DNA from 4 places in the Streptomyces sp. NPDC057697 genome. Region 2 is predicted to be linked to each of the others. Evidence: riboswitches for the same ligand, from Rfam matches in the RefSeq annotation. Region 2 holds a riboswitch; each other region holds the start of a gene.
What was found. Region 2 has a riboswitch for cyclic di-AMP ahead of ACFVFH_RS32005 (peptidoglycan DD-metalloendopeptidase family protein). Riboswitches for the same ligand answer to the same signal wherever they lie in the genome.
Positions count from the first base shown of each region.

Region 1: it holds a riboswitch for cyclic di-AMP, as region 2 does, so the genes downstream of both, ACFVFH_RS16050 (M23 family metallopeptidase) here and ACFVFH_RS32005 (peptidoglycan DD-metalloendopeptidase family protein) in region 2, are expected to answer to the same signal.
Region 3: it holds a riboswitch for cyclic di-AMP, as region 2 does, so the genes downstream of both, ACFVFH_RS20510 (transglycosylase family protein) here and ACFVFH_RS32005 (peptidoglycan DD-metalloendopeptidase family protein) in region 2, are expected to answer to the same signal.
Region 4: it holds a riboswitch for cyclic di-AMP, as region 2 does, so the genes downstream of both, ACFVFH_RS09905 (M23 family metallopeptidase) here and ACFVFH_RS32005 (peptidoglycan DD-metalloendopeptidase family protein) in region 2, are expected to answer to the same signal.

Region 1 is NZ_JBHVJA010000005.1:119,035-122,496, reverse strand. Features, by position in the region: gene ACFVFH_RS16055 (GntR family transcriptional regulator) at 1-543, opposite strand, end outside; gene ACFVFH_RS16050 (M23 family metallopeptidase) at 768-1,571, opposite strand; cyclic di-AMP (ydaO/yuaA leader) riboswitch at 1,585-1,750, opposite strand; gene ACFVFH_RS16045 (M16 family metallopeptidase) at 2,183-3,462, opposite strand, start outside.
Region 2 is NZ_JBHVJA010000017.1:5,846-9,307, forward strand. Features, by position in the region: gene ACFVFH_RS32000 (alpha-galactosidase) at 1-1,650, shown strand, start outside; cyclic di-AMP (ydaO/yuaA leader) riboswitch at 1,948-2,104, shown strand; gene ACFVFH_RS32005 (peptidoglycan DD-metalloendopeptidase family protein) at 2,108-3,037, shown strand; gene ACFVFH_RS32010 (SGNH/GDSL hydrolase family protein) at 3,228-3,462, shown strand, end outside.
Region 3 is NZ_JBHVJA010000007.1:269,014-272,475, forward strand. Features, by position in the region: gene ACFVFH_RS20500 (cytochrome P450) at 1-103, shown strand, start outside; gene ACFVFH_RS20505 (transglycosylase family protein) at 209-1,165, shown strand; cyclic di-AMP (ydaO/yuaA leader) riboswitch at 1,466-1,637, shown strand; gene ACFVFH_RS20510 (transglycosylase family protein) at 1,641-2,408, shown strand; gene eno (phosphopyruvate hydratase) at 2,696-3,462, shown strand, end outside.
Region 4 is NZ_JBHVJA010000003.1:25,952-29,413, forward strand. Features, by position in the region: gene ACFVFH_RS09905 (M23 family metallopeptidase) at 1-1,049, opposite strand, end outside; cyclic di-AMP (ydaO/yuaA leader) riboswitch at 1,337-1,490, opposite strand; gene ACFVFH_RS09910 (PP2C family protein-serine/threonine phosphatase) at 1,785-2,957, opposite strand; tRNA gene ACFVFH_RS09915 (tRNA-Met) at 3,159-3,232, opposite strand; gene ACFVFH_RS09920 (SPFH domain-containing protein) at 3,333-3,462, opposite strand, start outside.

The DNA.
Region 1 (3,462 bases), on a different contig from region 2:
CGCCACCGCGTCCACGATGGCCCCGCGCTCGGCCCAGGACTCCACCGGCCGGACCGGCCGGTCGACCACGTACATCCAGGCGGTCTTGTGGCGCAGCTGGGTGAGCAGGGCGATCAGACCGGGGCTGCCGGAGGCCTGCGCCAGCGTCTCGTGGAACCAGCCGCCCAGTGAGCGCAGGTCCTCGCCCTCGCCCCGCGCGGCCCGGTCCCGGCCCAGCCTGACGAGCCCGCGCAGCACCTTGAGGTGTGCCTCGGTGCGGCGTTGTGCGGCGCGCGCGGCGCCCAGCGGCTCCAGCAGCAGCCGGACCTCCAGGAGATCGGCCGCCTCCCGCTCGGTGGGCTCGGCGACACAGGCACCCGCGTGCCGGCGGGTGACCACGAAGCCCTCGGATTCCAGGGTGCGCAGCGCTTCCCTCACCGGGACGCGGGAGACCCCGTAACGGCGGGCCAGCAGTTCCTCCGTGAGACGGCTGCCGCATTCGAAGACACCGGAGACGATGTCATCGCGTATTGCCGTGCATACCGATTGCGCCGGAATGCGCATACCCGAACCTCCGCCTCGATCCCCGCTGAACGCGGACGGCCGACATCTGTTCCGCGACTCTATGACAATAGGGCGGCATTTCCGATGCCGGGCGGGAATTCATGAATATCTTCTGGCCACGGGGCGGTTGGGCGGACGGACGGGGACCGGGGCGCGTGGCGAACATGCCGAAGGCCCCGGCATGAATCCGGGGCCTTCGGCGAGGTACTGCGACGCGGGGTCGGTCAGACGTTGACGCCGTGGGCGCGCAGATACGCGACCGGGTCGATGTCGGAGCCGTACGACGGGGTCGTGCGGGCCTCGAAATGGAGGTGCGGGCCGGTGGAGTTGCCGGTCGAGCCGGAGAGGGCGATCTGCTGCCCCGCGCCGACGCTCTGGCCCACGGAGACGCCGATCGAGGAGAGGTGGCCGTACTGCGTGTACGTGCCGTCCGTCATCCGGAGCACGATGTTGTTGCCGTACGCGCCGCCCCAGCCGGCCTCGACGACCGTACCGGCGCCGACCGCGACGACGGAGCTGCCGGACGCGGCGTGGAAGTCGACGCCCGAGTGGCTGCCGGAGGACCAGAGCGAGCCGCTGGACTTGTATCCGGTGCTGATGTACGAACCGGCGACCGGAAGCTGGAAGGAGCCCAGCCGGGCGCGCTCGGCGGACCGTGCGGCGCGCACCTTCGCGGCTCGGGCCTCGGCCGCTCGCTGCGCCTCGGCCCTGGCCTTCGCCTCGGCCTTCTTCCTGGCCTCCGCCTTGTGCCGGGCCTCCGCCTTCGCCTTCGCCGCGGCGTCGGCCTGGTGCTGCTGTGCGTCGGCCTGGGCGTCGATCCGCTCGGCGAGCGTCTCGTCGATGGCGATGACCTGGCCGAGACCGGTGTCGCCCAAAGTGGCGCCCTCGGAGTCCGCGGCGAGGGCCGGAGAGGCCAGGCCGCCGATGACGCCGGTGGTGGCCAGAGCCGCGACGCCCACGACCTTCGCGCTCCTGCGCGTCAGTCGGCTCGCGGCACGGTGCTTCCCGGTGGCACGGGTGAACGCCATGAAGTGGCTGATCCTTTCCTTCCTTCTCGCCTACCGGGTTAGCTGACGGGTTCGGAGCAGGAAGGTCTCCTACGGACGCCCCGGCCCCGTCGAGGGCGGGCGTCCGATTCACCCCAGGGACTGCGTGGGTCCCCGGCTCCCCAGGCTCGCGCCTGACGGGGACTCGGCGATGACTGTCCGGTACGTCGCGGATGCGGCATACGAGTGGCGGACAGCCGAGCCGACGCTAAGCGGGGCCACTTTCATTCACCAAACGGACAGGCCGATTTGTAGTACATCCCACAGGGCAGACAGGCAACCTCCCCATCAGAACGGACAAAAGGGAAGGCCCTGGCGGCGCCTCGCCTGCCAGGACCTTCCCTTTTCTTCCACTCTGCACCGGTATGTCTGGACTTCGGAGCGGAACGGGACCGGTTCACCGACCTTCCGGACAGGAGGGCCGGTCCACTGATCTGCCGGACGGCGGAACCGGCGGCGGCGGGACGGCCGGCCGGTGGTCCGGTGCTCGCCGTCCCGGTGCTGGGCCGGTCCGGCACTCGGCCCACCCGCTCCCCCGTCCAGTCCCCCGTCCGCTCGGTCGTCCGCCGTCCCGGCCGTCAGCGTCCGGACCGTCAGCCCGTGACCACCGAGACGTCCCCGATGCCCAGGGCCCGGACCGGCTCCTCGATCCGCGCCGCGTCACCGACGAGGATCGTGACCAGCCGGTCGCCCGGGAAGGCGTTGACCACCGCGGCGGTCGCCTCGACCGTGCCGGTCTCCGCGAGCCGGGCGTACAGCTGTGCCTGGTAGTCGTCCGGGAGGTGCTGCTCGACCTGGTCGGCGAGGGTGCCCGCGACCGAGGCCGCCGTCTCGAACTTCAGGGGTGCGACACCCACGAGGTTCTGCACGGCCGTCTCGCGCTCCTCGTCGGTCAGGCCCTCGGCCGCCAGCGTCCGCAGGACCGTCCACAGGTCCTTGAGCGCCGGTCCGGTGGACTCCGTGTCCACCGAACCGCTGATGGCCAGCATCGCGGCGCCGGTCGCACCCGAGGCGGAGTCCGGGGCCGACGACCTCAGCACCTGGGCGAAGGCCCGCACGCCGTAGGTGTAGCCCTTCTCCTCGCGCAGCACACGGTCCAGGCGGGAGGTGAGCGTGCCGCCCAGGCAGTACGTGCCGAGCACCTGGGCCGGCCACACGCTGTCGTGGCGGTCGGCACCGATCCGGCCGATCAGCAGCTGCGTCTGCACCGCGCCCGGCCGGTCGACGATCACCACGCGCCCGGTGTCGTCGGCGGTGATCGGCGGGGCGGGACGGGACTCGGCGGCCTCGCCCGACCAGTCGCCGAGGGTGTCGGCGAGCAGGGCGTCCAGGTCGATGCCGGTGAGGTCGCCCACGACGACGGCGGTCGCCGCGGACGGCCGTACATGGGCGTCGAAGAAGGCGCGCACGGCCGCCGAGTCGATGCGCTCCACCGTCTCCTCGGTGCCCTGGCGCGGACGTGACATCCGCGACGTGGCCGGGAAGAGCTCCTTGGAGAGCTGCTTGGCGGCACGCCGGGCCGGGTTGGCCTGCTCGTGCGGGATCTCGTCGAGCCGGTTGCTCACCAGCCGCTCGATCTCGCTGTCGGCGAAGGCGGGCGCCCGCAGCGCCTCGGCGACCAGACCGAGCGCCTTGGCCAGCCGGGAGGCGGGGACCTCCAGGGAGACCCGGACGCCCGGGTGGTCGGCGTGCGCGTCGAGGGTGGCGCCGCAGCGCTCCAGCTCGGCGGCGAACTCCTCGGCGGTGTGCTTGTCGGTGCCCTCGGACAGCGCCCGCGACATGATCGTGGCCACACCGTCCAGGCCCTCGGGCTCGGCGTCCAGCGGAGCGTCGAGGAAGATCTCGACGGCCACGACCTGCTGGCCGGGGCGGT
Region 2 (3,462 bases):
CTGCGCGCCGACGCGGCCGCCTGGACGCTGCCCGCCCGCGACGGCTGGCGGCTCAGCCGGCTGCACGGGCGCTGGGCGGCGGAGTCGCGGCTGGAGCGGGCTGAGCTGATGCACGGCGAGAGCGTCGTCTCCAGCCGCCGCGGCCACACCGGCCACCAGTACCTGCCGTGGGTCGCGCTGGACGCCGACGGCACGGCGACCGAGGAGAGCGGCGAGGTGTACGGCTGTGCGCTCGGCTGGTCCGGGTCGTGGCGGATCTCCGTGCAACGGCTGCCCGACGGGCTCGTACAGATCACCGGCGGCGCCGGATACGACGACTCCGGGCTGCTGCGGCTCGCGCCGGGGGAGTCCTACACCACGCCGGTGTTCGCCGGGCTGTGGAGCGGGCAGGGGTTCGGCGGGGCGAGCCGCGCCTGGCACGCCTGGCAGCTGGCCCATGTGATCCCGGACGCCGAGGTGCCCCGCCCGGTGCTCTACAACTCCTGGGAGGCGACGGGCTTCGACATCTCGCTCGACCAGCAGCGCGCCCTGGCCCGGCGCGCCGCGGCGATGGGCGTCGAGCTGTTCGTCGTGGACGACGCGTGGTTCGGACAGCGGACCAGTGACCACGCCGGGCTGGGCGACTGGACGGCCAATCCGGACCGCTTCCCCGGCGGGCTGAAGCCGCTCGCCGACGAGGTGCACGGGCTCGGCATGCGGTTCGGAATCTGGGTCGAACCGGAAATGGTCAATGCCGACAGCGATCTCTACCGGGCGCACCCCGACTGGGTGCAGCACTTCCCCGGGCGGACGCGCACCGAGTACCGCAACCAGCTGGTGCTCAATCTGGCCCGCCCCGATGTGCAGGAATACCTCTGGCAGCAGCTGGACGCCCTGCTCTCCGGTACGCCCGTCGACTATGTGAAATGGGATTTCAACCGCTGCTTCACCGACGCGGGCTGGCCGGGCGAGGAGTACCCGCAGAAGATCTGGATCGAGCACGTGAACGCCCTCTACGCGCTGATCGACCGGCTCAGGGCCGCGCACCCCGCGGTCGCGTTCGAGTCCTGCTCGGGCGGCGGCGGCCGGGTCGACCTGGGAATCCTGTCCCGTACGGACCAGGTGTGGACCTCCGACAACACCGACCCGCTCGACCGTCTCGCCATCCAGGAGGGCTTCGGGCACATCCATCCGGCGCGGGTGATGGCCGCCTGGGTCACCGACAGCCCCAACCACCAGCTCAACGGGAGGGTCAGCTCGCTGCGGTTCCGTTTCGTGAGCGCCATGGCCGGGGTGCTCGGGGTCGGCGGCGACCTCGCCGAATGGAGCGAGGAGGAACTGGCCGAGGCCCGGACCTGGGTGGAGCTCTACAAGGAGATCCGGCCGGTCGTGCAGTACGGCGCGCTGTACCGGCTGCGCGAGCCGCGCGGCGGCCTCAGCGCGGTCCAGTACGTCCACGGGGAGGAGACCGTGGTCCTGATGTGGCTGGAGGCGCAGCGGTACGGGGAGCGGCCCCCGGCCCTGCGGCTGCGGGGGCTCGACCCCGAAGCGACGTACACCTGCCTGGACACGGGGGCGGTGCACCACGGCTCGGTGCTGCTGCACCAGGGGCTGCACACCGGACTCCGGGGCGATCTCGACGCGGGGGTGCTGAGGTTCCGGCGGACGTGAGCGACGGGGTCTGTCCGTAATACAGGCTTTTGCCCGAACATGGCCTGATTGTGCGGGAGATCATCACCGCCTCGTGAGCGGGATCATATCCGTGACCGTGTGTGGTGACGGGCGAGTCGGGCATTCCGTGCGCGGTGCGGAATGCCAAGATCCTTAATCCACGGAGTGTGACCGGGATTCCGTGCCGATTTCCCGGCGCGGAATCCCGGCGTGGAACCTGTGGCTTGTTCTCGTCGTCCCGGCTCGCTTACGGTCACCGTCAATCCGGACGGACCGCCTAATCCTGCCGCCGTCCGGAATTCACATCCACTCATCGCGTGGCAGGAGCGGGGGAACCAGGTAAGCCGCCGGCCGGAGAATTCCGGACGGCTAGGGGTGAAGTCGCGCTCGACGCGGCCGGGCATCTCCAGCCCGAACCCGACAGCTCACCTCGCAGGCGCCGGAGAGGAAAAACGCCATGCCCATATCGGGTAAGCACCGCCGTCCGAACTTCGGCCCCATCGCCCGCGGCGTCGCCGCGGCAGGCGCCGGTGGCGCCGTCCTCGCGCTGCCGCTGCTCGGCGCCACGGGTGCCCACGCCGCGGAGCAGGCCGCCCCGGCCGCCGCTCCCCGGTCGGCCGCCGTCACGCACGCCGAGCCGGTCGCCCAGAAGCAGGCCGCCCCCACGACGTACTCCGTCGTCTCCGGCGACTACCTGTCCAAGATCGCCGCCGAGCACAAGATCAAGGGCGGCTGGCAGCAGCTGTACCAGGACAACCGCAAGGTCGTCGGCGAGAACCCCAGCCTGATCTTCCCGGGCATGAAGCTGACCCTCGGCGCCGGAGCGACCGCCGCCGCTGCCGCGCCCACCGGCGCCGGCACCGGCTCCGCCCTCCCGTCGAAGGCGCCCTCGGCGGCCGTCGAGAAGTCCGCCGCGACCCAGTCTGCGCCCGCCGCTCAGCCCAAGGCCCCGGCCGAGGCCCCCGCCGCCCAGAGCAACGGCTCCGGCTACGTCCACCCGGTCCCCGGCAACCACACCACCAACTACCGCGCCTCCGGCTCCAACTGGTCCAGCGGCAGCCACACCGGGATCGACTTCCCCGTCTCCACCGGCACCAGCGTGAAGTCCATCACCTCCGGCACCGTCGTCGCGGCCGGCTGGGGCGGCGCGTACGGCAACCAGGTCGTCGTCAAGCACGCCGACGGCCACTACTCGCAGTACGGCCACCTGTCCTCCGTCTCGGTCTCGACGGGTCAGACCGTGGGCGCCGGCCAGCAGATCGGCCTCTCCGGCGCCACCGGCAACGCCACCGGACCGCACCTGCACTTCGAGGTCCGCACCGGCCCGGACTACGGCTCGGACATCGACCCGATCGCCTTCCTGGCCTCGCACGGCATCTACGTCTGAGCCGGACGGCCGGGCAGCTGAGCGACACGGCATGACCTGAGCAACCCGGAAAGGGGCGGTGCGCGGCGGCGCACCGCCCCTTCTGCTTATTCCCCCTTTACCAAAACCTGACCGGGTGGTCTATGTCACCACCCGTCAACCCCTTATTACGGTCGCGTAGGTCACATTCGGCAGTGCAGGATAAGCGTTTGTGGCAGACGATTCGAGAAAAAACCAACGTGGCGTCATCAACCGACAGGGCGTCATCGGGTCGTACGCGGCGATTGGCGACAGCTTCACCGAGGGGGTCGGCGACCCCGGCCCGGACGGTACCTTCGTCGGCTGGGCCGACCGTTTCGCAGTACTCCTCGCCGACCAGCTCCCGGACCCCGGCGCCGAAGCGGGTGCCGAAGCTTCCGCGCACGGGAATTTCAGGTACGCCAATC
Region 3 (3,462 bases), on a different contig from region 2:
GCGGTGGCGCGGCGGGCTCATCATGCGTGGACTTCGCACGCTCCCCGTGGAGTTCACGCCGGGGCTCACGACCACCGGAAATGACGCCTCGTCAACTCTGTGACTTTCACGTGATCTGTGCTGCATCGACTTGTGACGCGCGTTCGAGTCCCGCTAGGTTCACCGTTCGACTCACCAGTCACATGTCAGTCACACGGAAGGCAACCCCATGGGCTCCGCGAACGGCAGACACCGTCGCCCCCGTCAGGCACCCGCCATCGTCGTCGCCGCGGGTGTGACCGGATCGGCGATCGCCATCCCGCTGCTCGGCGCCTCCGGCGCGCACGCGGCCGACGCCACGACCTGGGACCGGGTGGCCGAGTGCGAGAGCGGCGGTGCGTGGAGCGCCGACTTCGGGAACGGCTCCTACGGCGGCCTCCAGCTCTCGCCGCAGACCTGGAAGGCCTACGGCGGTGAGGCGTACGCGGAGCGCGCCGACCTCGCCAGCCGGGCACAGCAGATAGCGGTGGCCGAGAAGGTCCTGGACGACCAGGGTCCGAAGGCGTGGCCCAGCTGTGCGGTCATCTCCGGCCTCGCGGCGGACGGGACGCTGCCGGGGGTCGACCCGGGCTCGGTGCCCGCCGACGACCCGTCCGGGAGCACGAAGCCGGCTGACGACACGTCGGCGGACCCGTCCGACGACACCACACCGGCCCCCGACGCCTCGGACGGTCCGGACGCCGTGGAGGGCGAGGAGGGCTCGGACGGGCCCGCCAAGCCGTCGGAGAAGACCTCGCCGTCCTCGAAGACCCCGTCGACCACCCCGTCCTCGAAGACTCCCTCCGAGGCGCCCCGCGACACGTCCGGCCCAAAGGACTCGTCCAGTGGGGTGGGCGGCAAGCACCGGGGCACGCCGGCCCCCGAGGGGAGCGACGGCACGGACGGCGGCCGCGAGTCGGGTCGCCACGCCTCCCGCGGCGGCGACACGCGCGACACGGCCGAGCCGACGGCTGAAGACGGCACGTACACCGTTCGGCCCGGCGACAACCTCTGGGCGATTGCTGATGCACAGAAGGTTCCCGGCGGCTGGCCCGCGCTCTATGAGGCCAACAAGGAGGCCGTGGGTGCCGACCCGGACCTCATTCTTCCTGGCCAGAGCCTCGATCTCGACATGAAGGACCAGTGAGGGCAGTCTGATAATCGCCTAAAGGTGCCCCGAAAATCGGGGCAGTTCAGGGACCTATGTCCGCTTATGCGTAAGTGAGACATGGGTCTCTTTGCGTCAACTGGCGTGTCGCGCCCGGGAGGCCCTTCCGTATCGCGTCCCACCTGCGGAAACATCAGATCGTCAGATGCAAGTACGGGCTGATTGTCCGATGTGTCCATCTTTGAATGTGAGGGTTGCGTATGTTTACGGTCGGAACCGCTCGCACCGCGGGCCCCGTCGACCGTCACGCCGAATCCTGCCGTCGGTCGAAGGGAACAGACGCGTAAAGCGCCGTAGGCAGGAGCGGGGGACCCAGGTAAGCGCCGGGCCCGATCGTCGAGAGACGCATCAGGACCGGCTTGGGGTGAAGTCGCGTGCTAGGACGTGCGACCGGGCAACTCACTTGGCCCGAACCCGACAGCTCACCTCGTAGGCGTCGGTGAGGAGAAGTTCCATGCTGCTTTCCAGCAAGGGCAAGCACCGCCGCCCGTCCAAGGCCGTCCGCATCGCCACGCTCGCCGGTGTCGCCGGTGCCGCGGTCGCCGTGCCCCTGATGGGCGCGACCAACGCCTCCGCCGCCTCCGTCGCCACCTGGGACGCCGTCGCCCAGTGCGAGTCCGGTGGCAACTGGTCCATCAACACCGGCAACGGCTACTACGGCGGTCTGCAGTTCTCGCAGTCCAGCTGGGCCGCCGCCGGCGGTACGCAGTACGCCCCCCGCGCCGACCTGGCCACCAAGGCCCAGCAGATCGCCACCGCCGAGCGCCTCCTCGACATGCAGGGCCCCGGTGCCTGGGGCTGCGCCGGCGCCGGCAACCTGACCAACGACGGCGTCGACCCGGGCGTCGACACCGGCTCCTCCTCTTCCTCCTCGAACTCCTCCGCGAGCTCCGGCGCCTCCGAGCAGCAGAGCGCCCCGGCCGCCCCGAAGAAGCAGGCCCAGCCGAAGCCGGCCGAGCGCACCGAGGCCCCCGCCGCCTCCCGCTCGGACCGCTCCGACGCCCCGCGCGCCGAGTCGAAGAAGACCGTCACCACCCCGACCGGCGAGAAGGTCAAGAAGGGCGACGGCGAGTACAAGGTCGTCTCCGGCGACTCCCTGAGCAAGATCGCCGCCGACCACAAGGTCGAGGGCGGCTGGCAGCAGCTGTTCGAGCTGAACAAGGACATCGTCAAGAACGCCGACCTGATCTACCCGGGTCAGCAGCTGCACCTGACGAAGTAGTCGCGGCTCCCTCCTCCCCGAGCACCCCGGCCCGGCGCGCGTTCCCCCCATGCGCGCCGGGCCGGGGTTCCGGCGTCTTCGCTCGGGGGAGCGCCCGAGTGTTCACTTGTTGTAGTTACTGACCGGTAAATTTCTGGCCGTTTGTCTGGCTATGTCTGCGCTCGGGCCCTTTTTCGTCCCAGGGGTCGGGCGGTCGTCGGGCTCAGCGGGCCGGGCCGGTTAGGCTCTTGTCGCAAGGCCAAAGCGACCCTGCACAAACAGCGTCATATCCCAGAAGGAGATGCCTCGTGCCGTCCATCGACGTCGTCGTAGCCCGGGAAATCCTCGACTCCCGCGGAAACCCCACGGTCGAGGTCGAGGTCGGCCTCGACGACGGCAGCACGGGCCGTGCTGCTGTTCCGTCCGGCGCCTCCACCGGTGCGTTCGAGGCCATCGAGCTTCGCGACGGTGACCCCAACCGCTACCAGGGCAAGGGCGTCGAGAAGGCCGTCCTGGCCGTGATCGAGCAGATCGGCCCGGAGCTCGTCGGCTACGACGCCACCGAGCAGCGGCTCATCGACCAGGCGATGTTCGACCTGGACGCCACCGAGAACAAGGGCTCGCTCGGCGCCAACGCCATCCTCGGCGTCTCGCTGGCCGTCGCCCACGCCGCCTCCGAGGCCTCGGACCTGCCGCTCTTCCGCTACCTCGGCGGCCCGAACGCGCACCTGCTGCCCGTTCCGATGATGAACATCCTCAACGGCGGCTCGCACGCCGACTCCAACGTGGACATCCAGGAGTTCATGATCGCGCCGATCGGCGCGGAGTCCTTCTCCGAGGCCCTGCGCTGGGGTGCCGAGGTCTACCACACGCTGAAGAAGGTCCTGAAGACCAAGGGCCTGTCGACCGGTCTCGGCGACGAGGGCGGCTTCGCGCCGAACCTGGAGTCGAACCGCGCCGCCCTCGACCTCATCCTCGAAGCCATCAAGGAAGCCGGTTACACCCCGGGCAAGGACATCGCGCTCGCGCTCGACGTCGCCGCGTCCGAGTTCTACAAGGACGGCAAGTACGAGTT
Region 4 (3,462 bases), on a different contig from region 2:
GCGGTGTGGACCTCCAGGTGGAGGTGCGGCCCGGTCACATTGCCGGTCGCGCCGACCCGGCCGATGGTCTCACCGGTGCTGACCTTCTGGCCGACGCCGACGCCGATCGAGGACTGGTGGCAGAACCACAGCTCCGTACCGTCGTCGAGCTCCAGCACCGTGCGGTAGCCGTACGCGCCGGACCAGCCGGCCGACTTGACCGTGCCGCTGTGGATCGCCTTGATCGGGGTACCGGTCGGAGCCGCGAAGTCGAGGCCGGTGTGGTGGCCGGAGGACCACATCGAACCGGCTTCGCCGAACGTCGAGGTGATCGTGTACGAGGAGGTCGGGATGGCGTAGCTGGCGGCGAGCTTGGCGAGCCGCAGGGCCTCCGCCTTCTTCTTGGCCTCCTCCTCCGCCTTCTTCTTCTCGGCCTCGGCCTTGGCCTCCGCCTCGTCCTGCTGCTTCTTGGCCTCGGCGGCGGCCTTCTCGGAGGCTTCCTTCTCCTGGGCGGCCTTGGCCTCGGCGTCGGCGGCGTCCTGCTGCTGCTCGGCCTGCTGGAGGATGCGGGCGCGGAGCGCCTCGCCCGCGTCCGTCGCCCCCTGCTCCGCCTCGGCGGTGGTGATGCCGGCGGTGGTGAGCGGGGCGGAGGCGGCCGTGACCGCGGTCTTGTCGGCCTCGGACCCGTCGGAGAACAGGGCGCCCACACCGGGCAGGGACTTGGCGTCGGGGAGGTTGTCCTTGATGGAGTCGGGCACCGAGATGGAGACCGGCGGCTTGCCCGCCGCGGTGGCCATGCCGCCCGCGCCGACCGCCGCTATGACGCCGACGCCGAGCACGGTGGAGCTGCGGGCGAGACCGTTGCGCTGCTTGGCGACGCGGTGTCTGCCGCGCACCGGGCGGACGGTCTCCTCGGTGGGGTTCCACTCGTCCCAACCACGCTCGGACTCACCGGAGTTGGCCTCGGCGCGGAGGTCGCCACCGAACTCGCCACCGAACTCCCCGGCGAACTCGCGACCGGGCTCGCCGCCGAAGTCTCCGGTGGTTCCGACGGCCGATCCGCCGTTCAACCCGCCGTTCAATCCGCCGGTGAAGTCACCGCCCGGCTCGGTGCCGTGCCCCGTGCCGTAGTCGGTTCCGAACGCCGTCGCCGGACCGGTGGGCACGAACGCCGTAGCCGGACCGGTGGGGACGAAAGCCGTGGCGGGACCGGTGGGTGCGAATTCGGCGCCGTAACCGGCGCCGTAACCGGCGTCGGGACGGGTGCCGTAGTCGGCGCCGTGACCGCTGCCGTAGTCGGGTTGGAACCGGGACGGGGCCTCGGGGGCAGGCTTGTTGGACGCCACGGGGGCGCACTCCTTTCCTTCCTTCTCGCCTACCGGGTTAGCTGACGGGTTCGGAGCAGGAAGGTCTCCTACGGGCCCCTCCGTCTCTCACGAGACACAGGTGTCCGATTCACCCCAATGTAGGTGGTTCCCCGGTTCCCTTGCGGAATTCGGCGCTCGCGCACGGTGCCGCCCTTGACGACGGCTGGGACGACCGCGCTGCGTTATCGAACGTTAATAGACACCGGCGTCCTATTCCAAGCTGTTCCCACTGATCGTTCACGTCTTTGGCCTGGACTTTACGGGACACAAGCGGGTGGAATCGGACGAGTTGACCGCACCTCAGCCATTACCCCGTTTCTGACGTTGCGTCAAACGTTATGCGGAGCGGCGCCTTTCGACTACACAGGGTGGCATCACGCATCCGCCCCCTCGCCACGCCCCTCGCCACGCCCCTCGCCACGCTTCTCGCCCCGCTTCTCACCCCGCCCCTCCCACCGTCTCCGCGCCCACGATCCGTACGGTCCTGCGCCGGTCCGGCTGCCCCGCGGCGGGACGTACCACCGCGAGCAGCGCCATGTCGTCGGTCGTCTCGCCGCCCGTGTGCAGCCGTACGTCGTCGGTCAGCGCGGACAGCAGCTCCTCGGGCCCCGGAAAGATCCGCCCGCGCAGCCGGGCCGCCGGATCGTAGAAGACCCCCTCGGCGTTCCGCGCCTCGGACAGCCCGTCCGTGTAGAGCAGCAGCGTCGTCCCGGCCGGCAGGTCCCACTCGTCCGTCCGCTCCGGCCATGCCCCCAGCCCCATCCCCAGCGGCAGCGCCGGCACGGACGGCTTCAGCACCTCCAGCGCCCCGTCCGGGTGGAGCAGGATCGGTTCGGGGTGACCACGGTTGACGATCCGCACCCGGGAGAGCCCGGACGGGATCTCGGCGAGCACGGCGGTGATGAAGCCCTCCAGGACGTCGAGCCCGCCCCGCCGCGCCTCCTCCCGCGCCAGCGCCCGCTCCAGCCGGCCGGCCACCCCCTCCAGCGAGGGCTCCTGCTCGGCCGCCTCGCGGAACGCCCCCATGACCACCGCCACCGTCTCCACGGCTTCGAGCCCCTTGCCCCGCACGTCCCCGACCACCAGCCGCACCCCCTGCGGGGTGTCCGCCACGGCGAAGAGGTCACCGCCGACGAACTCGTCCGCCTGCGCCGCCTCGTACCGCGCGGCTACCTGTAGTCCGCCGATCCGGTCGGACGGCTGGGGCAGCACCGCGCGCATGGCGGTCTCCGCGACGAATCTCGCGGAGGCCAGCTGCTCGTTGCCGCGCCGCACGACCCCGTTGATCACCACGGCGAGGACCGAGACGGTGGCCAGCGTGAGCAGCTCGATCAACGGCACGACCTGCGGCAACGTATTGCTGTACAGCCGCAGCGCGATCACGGCCAGCATCGAGGCGATCCCGGTGCGGATGGTGCTGGAGAGCGAGAAGAACGGGGCGGCGATCAGCGGGGCGGCCACGAACAGCGGAATGGCGGTGAAGGTCTGCGGGGTGAAGAAGTCGAACACGAGCCCGCCGAGAATCATCAGGGCGGGGAGGGTACGCACGAAGCTCCGGGTACGCGCACCGCCCCCGGCATGTCTGCCGCGCCGCCTCTCCCGCTTCCACACCTGTGGTCTCCTGCCCGGTACGCGCGCGGCTGCGGACGGTACCGCGCCCCACTCCCAGGCTCGCCGGAGCGGCACGGAGCTGCGACTCCTCGTCCGCCAAAAGGGGGATACCCGCGACGGGGCTCACGCACCCGCGCGGGCCCGCGCACGGAAACGAATCAGGCCCGGCACGCTGTATGCGTGCCGGGCCTGGTCCTTCAGTAGCGGGGACAGGATTTGAACCTGCGACCTCTGGGTTATGAGCCCAGCGAGCTACCGAGCTGCTCCACCCCGCGTCGGTGAACACAACTCTACGGCATCTCCGGCGCCCGTTTGACCACTCCGGTTTGCCGGGCCGTCACCCGGACCGGGACGGAACGGAGCGTATGGGCGCAATCAGGACGTATTCGTCTCGGAGATGCGGGGAACGGGCGCGGCCTTCCCGTCGACGGCCGGCTGCTTCACCGGGTTCACCCCCTGTTGCAGGGCGTGCAGGATCGCCAGCCCCTGGCCGACGACGCCCGCC